DNA from 4 places in the Pseudomonas sp. LBUM1659 genome. Region 1 is predicted to be linked to each of the others. Evidence: predicted binding sites of a transcription regulator. Region 1 holds the regulator's gene; each other region holds the start of a gene.
What was found. The regulator sigma-54, encoded in region 1, starts transcription at its own class of promoters, with help from an activator protein. The targets are predictions, from matches to a motif close to ANTGGCATNNANNTTGCTNT.
Positions count from the first base shown of each region.

Region 2: ACA048_RS19835 (CmpA/NrtA family ABC transporter substrate-binding protein) is a predicted target of sigma-54. The motif match lies at 1,398-1,417, and genes of this name have one in related genera.
Region 3: ACA048_RS21290 (flagellar basal body rod protein FlgF) is a predicted target of sigma-54. The motif match lies at 810-829, and genes of this name have one in related genera.
Region 4: ACA048_RS20145 (circularly permuted type 2 ATP-grasp protein) is a predicted target of sigma-54. The motif match lies at 1,123-1,142, and genes of this name have one in related genera.

Region 1 covers NZ_CP166797.1:986,753-988,953, forward strand. The annotation lists gene hpf (ribosome hibernation-promoting factor, HPF/YfiA family) at 1-200, opposite strand, end outside; gene ACA048_RS04335 (RNA polymerase factor sigma-54) at 275-1,768, opposite strand; gene lptB (LPS export ABC transporter ATP-binding protein) at 1,952-2,201, opposite strand, start outside.
Region 2 covers NZ_CP166797.1:4,397,227-4,399,427, reverse strand. The annotation lists gene ACA048_RS19840 (ANTAR domain-containing response regulator) at 1-52, opposite strand, end outside; gene ACA048_RS19835 (CmpA/NrtA family ABC transporter substrate-binding protein) at 67-1,278, opposite strand; gene ACA048_RS19830 (quinone-dependent dihydroorotate dehydrogenase) at 1,505-2,201, shown strand, end outside.
Region 3 covers NZ_CP166797.1:4,701,524-4,703,724, forward strand. The annotation lists gene ACA048_RS21290 (flagellar basal body rod protein FlgF) at 15-755, opposite strand; gene ACA048_RS21295 (sigma-54-dependent transcriptional regulator) at 1,010-2,201, opposite strand, start outside.
Region 4 covers NZ_CP166797.1:4,465,121-4,467,321, reverse strand. The annotation lists gene ACA048_RS20155 (hypothetical protein) at 1-225, shown strand, start outside; gene ACA048_RS20150 (ribonuclease E inhibitor RraB) at 439-780, shown strand; gene ACA048_RS20145 (circularly permuted type 2 ATP-grasp protein) at 1,174-2,201, shown strand, end outside.

The DNA.
Region 1 (2,201 bases):
TGTTCCGCGTTGGCGACCACTTCATTGCCGGGAATATGCAGGGTGGCTTCGATTTTCTGCTTCAGCTTCTCGACCGTCATCGTGACCTGCACGTTGGTGATCTTGTCGAAATGCCGCTCTAATCGTTCGAGTTTTTCGCCGATGTAGGCGCGCAGGGGTTCGGTCACTTCCAGTTGGTGTCCACTGATGTTGACTTGCATACAGCTTCTCCTTCGTTGCCAGTGCATAAAGCGGTAGATCAAATGATCTACCACTGGAACGCTGTGGCGTGGCTCTACATCAACCGCTTGCGTTCGCTCGAAGGCGCGATCCCGAGGGACTCGCGGTACTTGGCGACGGTGCGGCGAGCCACCTGAATGCCTTGTGCCTCCAGTAAACCAGCGATCTTGCTGTCACTCAACGGCTTTTTCTGATTTTCCGCGGCAACCAGCTTTTTGATGATCGCGCGGATCGCTGTGGACGAGCATTCACCGCCTTCGGAGGTGCTGACGTGGCTGGAAAAAAAGTATTTCAGCTCATAAATACCCCGTGGGGTATGCATGAATTTTTGCGTGGTCACCCGTGAAATCGTCGATTCGTGCATGCCCACTGCTTCGGCAATGTCATGCAGGACCAGTGGTTTCATGGCTTCGTCGCCGTATTCCAGGAAGCCGCGCTGATGCTCGACGATCTGGGTGGCAACTTTCATCAGTGTTTCGTTACGGCTTTGCAGGCTCTTGATGAACCAGCGGGCTTCTTGCAACTGATTGCGCATGAAGGTGTTGTCGGCGCTGGTGTCGGCGCGTCGTACAAATCCGGCGTATTGGGCGTTGACCCGCAGTCGTGGCACTGATTCCTGATTCAGTTCCACCAGCCAGCGTTCGTTGTCCTTGCGCACGATAACGTCGGGAACGACGTATTCGGCTTCGCTGGATTCGATCTGCGAGCCGGGGCGCGGGTTGAGGCTCTGGACCAGTTCGATGACCTGGCGCAGTTCATCTTCCTTGATCTTCATCCGGCGCATCAGCTGGGAGTAGTCGCGGCTGCCGAGCAAATCGATGTAGTCGCTGACCAGGCGCTTGGCTTCGGCGAGCCAAGGCGTATTGGCTGGCAATTGGCGCAATTGCAGCAGCAGGCATTCGCCCAGGTTACGAGCGCCGATACCGGCCGGCTCGAATTGCTGGATGCGGTGCAGGACGGCTTCGATTTCGTCGAGTTCGATGTCCAGTTCCGGATCGAAGGCTTCGAGGATTTCCTCGAGAGTTTCATCCAGATAGCCCTGATTGTTGATGCAGTCGATCAGAGTCACGGCGATCAGGCGATCGGTGTCGGACATCGGTGCCAGGTTCAGTTGCCACAACAGGTGGCTTTGCAGGCTCTCGCCGGCCGATGTGCGAGTAGTGAAATCCCATTCGTCGTCATCGTTGCTCGGCAGGCTGCTGGCGCTGGTCTGGTAAACGTCTTCCCATGCAGTATCGACCGGCAGTTCATTGGGAATGCGCTCGTTCCAGTCACCTTCCTCGAGGTTGTCCACCGTGGGGGCGGTTTCCTGGTAGGAGGGTTCCTGAATGTCGGCGTTGGGTTGCAGCTCGGCTTTGTCGGCCAAGGGGTCGGCGTTGTCGAAGTCGTCGCCCTCTTCCTGGCGTTCGAGCATCGGATTGGACTCCAGGGCCTCCTGGATTTCCTGTTGCAGGTCCAGGGTCGACAATTGGAGCAGGCGGATGGCCTGTTGCAGCTGCGGTGTCATCGTCAGCTGCTGGCCCATTCTCAAGACTAGCGATGGTTTCATGGCAGGGGCTTAACACCTTATTCGCCGGCGCACATGCGCCATCCACTACAGGGCGCCGGAGCGCCAAACATAAGCAAATTATATGCCTGAAACTGAAGTGTTTGCCTAGAGCGCTGTAACAATAAAAACCTGTTGATTTTTACTGTGATAAGCGCTCAGTCGACTAGCCAGACACCTCAACGCTTACAGGCGGAACTCATGGCCCAGATAGACTTCTTTAACCAGGTCGTTGGCCAGGATAGTGGCGGCATCGCCTTCGGCGATCAGCTGGCCATCGTTGACGATGTAGGCGGTTTCGCAGATATCCAGGGTTTCACGGACGTTGTGGTCAGTGATCAGCACGCCAATGCCCTTGGCCTTGAGATGGTAGATGATCTGTTTGATGTCGCCGACCGAAATCGGGTCCACGCCGGCGAAGGGTTCGTCGAGCAGG
Region 2 (2,201 bases), 3.1 Mb from region 1:
TCAATCGACCGACTTTCTTCGCGGTGTCATTGATCAGCAGGATACGCAGCATTTCGCAGTCTCCTGTCAGCGCTGGGCGAATCGGTGCGAGCTGTCGCTCAGGGCGTGCAACTTGAAACTGTGGGCATAACCGGCCGGGTCGGAACCGTCCCAGACTTTGCCGTCGATCAACTGGCTGCTGCGCATGTCCTGATACTGGGCGGCGACTCCGACAGCGCTGGCGGCTTCGCGGTACAACGCCAATTGCTGGATCTGGCGGGCCACGCCGAGGTAATCCGGATCGTCGCGCAACAATCCCCAGCGCCGGAACTGGGTCATGAACCACATGCCGTCGGACAGGTAAGGCACGTTGACCTCGCCGCCGGCATGGAAGCGCAACGCGTGCGGGTCTTGCCAGCGATGGCCCAGACCGTCAGCGTAATCGCCCAGCAGGCGCGGTTCGATGCAGTCGAGGGCCGCATCGAGGTAGTCGGGCGCGCTCAACAGTTGTGCGGTGCTGCGGCGATTTTCCGTGCTTTGCTCGATAAACCGGCTGGCTTCCAGGGTCGCCATCACCAAAGCCCGCGCGGTGTTGGGGTACTGCTCGACAAAGGCACGGGTGCAGCCGAGGACTTTTTCCGGGTGATCGGGCCAGATGGTCTGGGTTGTCGCCAGGGTAAAGCCGAGATTCTGTTGCACCGCGCTGGCGGACCAAGGTTCCCCGACACAAAAACCGTCGATACGCCCGGCTTGCAGGTGCGCGACCATTTGCGGCGGCGGCACCACTACGCTGTCGACATCCTGCAATGGATGTATGCCCTGGCTCGCCAGCCAGTAATACAGCCACATGGCGTGGGTGCCGGTGGGAAATGTCTGGGCGAAGGTAAGTTTTGGGCGAGTTTGGTGCACATGGCGGTCGAGTGCTTCAGGACTGGTCACGCCCAACGCCTGCAAACCGTGGGAAAGATTGATGCTCTGGCCGTTCTGGTTCAGGCCCATCAGCACGGCCATGTCGGTCGGGGCCACACCGCCGATGCCCAGGTGAACCGCATAAATCAGGCCGTAAAGGCTGTGGGCGGCGTCGAGTTCGCCGCTGACCAGTTTGTCCCGCAGGTTGGCCCAGGACGACTGGCGCTTGAGGTTCAGGGTCAGGCCATAGGGCTGGGCGAACCCCTGGGTCGCGGCGACCACCACCGAGGCGCAATCGCTCAAGGCCATGAAACCGAGATTGATGTCGGTCTTTTCCGGGGCATCGCTGCCATTGACCCACGCCAGAGGGTTGGCTGGAACTTCAATCATCGTCAGGCACCTTGCATAAAAAAACGCCGTACCGAGCCGCTTGCCAGAGCAAGGGCCAGTGACGACGCCGTTGTCTTTCGACCCATCCCGCCATTGGCATGAGTGCTGATACCTGTGACGGTGCAAGGCATATGCCATCGTTCGTTGATTTCATCGCGCGCCTCGCCTGCAACCCGATGCCCGGCTATAATTGCCGCCACTTTTCAGCCCAGAGTCAAACCCGCCCATGTACACCCTGGCCCGTCAGATGTTGTTCAAACTTTCCCCGGAAACCTCCCACGATCTGTCCCTGGACCTGATCGGCGCGGGCGGGCGTTTGGGCCTCAACGGCTTGTTGTGCAAGGCCCCGGCGAAAATGCCGGTGTCGGTCATGGGCCTGGATTTCCCGAACCCGGTGGGTTTGGCGGCCGGTCTGGACAAGAACGGCGCGGCCATCGACGGATTCGCTCAACTGGGTTTTGGTTTTGTCGAAATCGGCACCATCACCCCGCGCCCGCAGCCGGGTAACCCGAAACCACGGATTTTCCGTCTGCCGGAAGCCGAGGCGATCATCAACCGCATGGGGTTCAACAACCTCGGCGTCGATCACCTGCTGGCCCGCGTGGCGGCGGCCAAGTACAAAGGCGTGCTGGGCATCAACATCGGCAAGAACTTCGACACCCCGGTTGAGCGCGCGGTCGACGATTACCTGATTTGCCTGGACAAGGTCTACGCCCACGCCAGCTACGTGACGGTCAATGTCAGCTCGCCCAACACCCCGGGCCTGCGCAGTCTGCAGTTCGGCGATTCGCTCAAGCAGTTGCTCGCTGATCTGGCCACGCGCCGCGCGGAACTGGCGTTGCGTCACGGCAAACATGTCCCGCTGGCGATCAAGATCGCGCCGGACATGACCGACGAAGAAACCGCACAAGTCGCACAAGCGC
Region 3 (2,201 bases), 2.8 Mb from region 1:
CGACGTTCTGATAATTAGCTGATCTGCAAGACCCGAGCCATGGCCTGGTCATCGTCTTTGGCGGTGTTCATCATCTTGATGTGCAGCTCGAACTGCTTGGCCAGCGCCAGCACCGAGGTCATTTCTTCCACGGCATTTACGTTGCTCGACTCCAGGAACCCGGATACCAGTTTGACGCCGGAATCGGCTTGCGCCGGCTTGCCGTCCTTGGTGTGGATCGAACCATCCAGGCCTTTGGTCATGTTCTTCAGGTCAGGGTTGACCAGCTTGATGCGATCGACTTCAGCCATCACGCGCGGGCCTTCGCCCATCGCACGGATGCTGATGGTGCCGTCCTCACCCACTTCGATTTGCTGCTCGGGTGGCACGGCGATTGGTCCGCCATTGCCCATCACCGGCATACCGTTGCCAGCACGCAGCACGCCCAGGGCGTCCACGTTCAGGCTGCCGGTGCGCACATAGCTTTCAGCGCCATCGGGAGTCTGCACGGCAATCCAGCCGTTGCCTTGCACCGCGACATCGAGGTCGCGACCGGTTTCAACCAGCGAACCAGGGGAGAAGTCGGTGGCCGGGCGCTCGGTCATGGCAAACGCACGCGCCGGAAAGCTGTCACCAAACACCGGCATCGAACGGGCCTGTTCCAGGTCCTTCTGAAAACCGTTGGTGGAGATGTTTGCCAGGTTGTTGGCATGAGCCTTCTGCGCCAGTGCATTCTGGCTGGCGCCGGTCATTGCCACATAAAGGTACTTGTCCACGCTCTTTCCTCTGCATGCCGGACGTTTGCCGCCCACCGCTGTACTGCGGAGCAATAAGCAATTTGCAGACCAACTTTTTTTTGGCGGTGCCAGGCCCGGCAAACAAAGGACTTGAAGGGTTTCAGAGGGGAATGGGGGATTGTGTCAAAGTCGAAAAACCGGCGGTGTTATGCCGGTGGGTGGCAACTGTCGGCCCTTGCAGCCAACGCAAAACCCTGTGGCGAGGGGGCTTGCCCCCTCACCACAAAAGCCAATCAGCCAGGCTCTTTGCCGACTTCATATTCACGCAACTTGTTGGCAATGGTCGTATGCGAAACCCCCAACCGCTTGCCCAACTGCCGACTGCTCGGATGCTCGGAATACAACCGCTCCAGCACCGCTTTCTCAAAGCGCCCGACAATCGCATCCAGCCCACCCTCCAGCGAAAAATCGCCAAGGGGCTGACGCACACCGTAATCCGGCAGACGAATATGTTCGGCCTTGACCGTCCCGCCCTCGCACAACGAAACCGCCTGGAACAACACGTTTTCCAATTGCCGGACATTGCCCGGCCAATGGTAATGACTGAGCCGCTCCATCGCGGCCGGCGCCAGTTTCGGCAGCGGGCAACCGATCTGCCGGCTGGCCTGGTCGAGGAAGTGCTCCACCAGCGGCGTCAAACCATCGAGGCATTCACGCAGTGGCGGTATGTGCAGCGAAAGCACGTTCAAGCGGTGATACAGATCCTGGCGAAACTCGCCTCGCGCGCACAGCTCGGACAAATCCACCTGGGTTGCGCAGATCACCCGCACATCCAGATAAACCTCTTCATCACTGCCCACACGCCGGAAGCAACCGTCCTGTAGGAAGCGCAGCAATTTCACCTGCAAGCGCGGGCTCATTTCCCCCACGCCATCGAGAAACAGCGTACCGCCCGCCGTCAGCTCCAGCAGACCAAGCTTGCCTTCGGCGCGAGCGCCTTCGAAGGCGCCGGGGCCGTAACCAAACAATTCGGTCTCGGCCATCGACTCGGGCAAACCGGCGCAATTGAGCGCCATTAATGGAGATTGCCCACGAGGGCTAGCCAAGTGACAGGCGCGCGCCAACAATTCTTTGCCGGTGCCGGTTTCGCCTTCTATCAACAGCGGCGCATCCAAAGGCGCCATGCGGCGGGCTTCGCGCACTACCGCTGCCATCACTTTCGAGCTTTGAAAAATGCTGTCGAATCCGCGCAGTTCTTGCTTGCGCACGTTATAGATGCGTTCGCCCACTCGGTCAGCGCGGTGCAGCGTCAGTACCGCACCGGCCATGGCTTCGCTGTCGTCATGCTCCGATTGCAGCGGCGCGATGTCGGCCAGAAACACGTCGCCCTTGACCTTGACCCGCAGCCCGTTGATGCGTGATTTGTTGGCCCGCACCAGCTCCGGCAAATCAAAATCCTCGGCGTAACGCGACAGCGGAATCCCC
Region 4 (2,201 bases), 3.0 Mb from region 1:
TGGAAGATCACTTTCGTGGATGATCACGGTGAAACAGTCGATGAAGTCTTTGAGTGCGACGAGTGCCCGGACAACGAGCAAGCTGCCAAACTCATCAAGGCCCGACTCCTTCCTGTCGCCGCCGAACTGGATCTGAACGATCTGGAAGGGCGAACTCCCGATGCGACCGCAAAAAGTCTTAAAACTCAGAACAGCATACAAATCCTCGGCATCACGCCAATCTGAACATCTCCTGTCACATTCTCATCCAGGCCTTGGCAGCGGCTCTCTCTTGAGGCTACTCTGCAATCGAGATCAGCGAACGGATCGCTAAGGTCTGGTCTTGTCAGCTACATGCTTGCTTCCCACCGGCAACGAGGTTGCCGCATCGCTCGCACCACTCGGTTGCGCGTGCCGGGAATACGGAAAGTCTATCCATCACTATGAGGGGGACGTTTCATGAGCACAGCCTATCAAGAAGACATCAGCAGCTCGGTGCTGCGCCGCATGAAAGAAGGCGGTTTCGATTTTTCAAGATTCCATCCCATCGAGTTCTACGCCATTTTTCCCGACGAGGAGCGGGCCCGCAGAGCAGCAGGTCATTACCGTGGTGAGTCCTTGAATGCGCAAATCAGTGTGCGCGACGACGGCGCATGGGCGCTCGAACTGAGCAAAGTCATGTACGCCACTTACGATGACATCGGCGATTTTGAGCAATGTTTTGAGGCCGTGGTCGAGCCTCTGGGCGGGATCATTGAAGGATGGGGCGTCAAGCAGGAGGTACGAGGGCTACTCGCATAATCTTATGAACAGTGACACTCGCTAACGGCTGACCTTCGGGTTGGCCGTTTTAGTTTATGGGGCGGCAAAACCTTTCTGGCAAAATCCTGAAACAAGAATCCGGCGCAAAAAAAACCGCCTGAGCAGGCGGCTAAAGGGAAGTTCGGACTGTTTTTCAGCGAATGCGCGGATTATCCGCACCGGCGGGCGGGCAGTGAAATCAACTCTGACTATGCTGGTGATAGGCGACGACGTCGCCTTGTAATGAAGCGGGGGCAATCAAGTTGGGGCGTTTGCTGCACAGGATTGGTGCGGTATTAACGGTGTTGATTTCCAACTGATTGATATAAAAGCGTTTATGCCGATGGCACGGGCCTTGCGAAGCCTAGATGTCCGGGTGACAAGGAGTACGGCATGATCCGCACCTATTTTGATGAAATGTACGATGCCGGCGGTCAGGTCCGCCCGCATTATCGGGAGTTTGCCCGTTGGCTGGCCGAAACGCCTGACGAGCTTTTGGCACAACGGCGACGCGAGGCCGATCTGTTGTTTCATCGCGCCGGGATTACTTTTACGCTCTATGGGGACGAGCAGGGGACAGAGCGCCTGATTCCCTTCGATACAATCCCTCGCAGCATCCCTGCCAGTGAATGGCGGGTCGTCGAGCGCGGCTGCATTCAGCGGGTCAAGGCATTGAACATGTTCCTTGCCGACCTCTATCACGAGCAGCGCATCATCAAGGCGGGCATCATTCCTGCCGAGCAAGTGCTGGCCAACGAGCAATACCAGTTGGCAATGCAAGGGCTGGATCTGCATCGGGATATCTATTCGCACATCTCTGGCGTCGATCTGGTGCGCGACGGCGACGGCACGTACTACGTGCTCGAAGACAACCTGCGTACACCCAGCGGCGTGAGCTACATGCTCGAAGATCGCAAGATGATGATGCGGCTGTTTCCCGAACTGTTCGCGGCGCAGCGCATTGCCCCCATCGATCACTATCCGAATTTGCTCCTGGATACCCTGAAAAGTTCCAGCCCGATCGACAATCCGAGCGTGGTGGTGTTAACGCCGGGTCGCTTCAACAGCGCGTTTTTCGAGCATGCCTTTTTGGCCCGAGAGATGGGCGTTGAACTGGTGGAAGGCGCGGACCTGTTCGTGCGCGATGACAAAGTGTTCATGCGCACCACAGACGGGCCGAAAGCCGTCGATGTGATCTACCGTCGCCTCGACGATGCATTCCTCGACCCGCTCGCGTTCAATCCGGATTCGATGCTGGGTGTTCCGGGCCTGCTGTCATCGTACCGCTCCGGCAACGTGGTGCTGGCGAATGCCATCGGCACCGGGGTCGCGGACGACAAGTCGGTGTATCCGTTTGTCACCGACATGATCCGTTTCTACCTCGACGAAGAACCGATCCTGAAAAACGTGCCGACATTTCA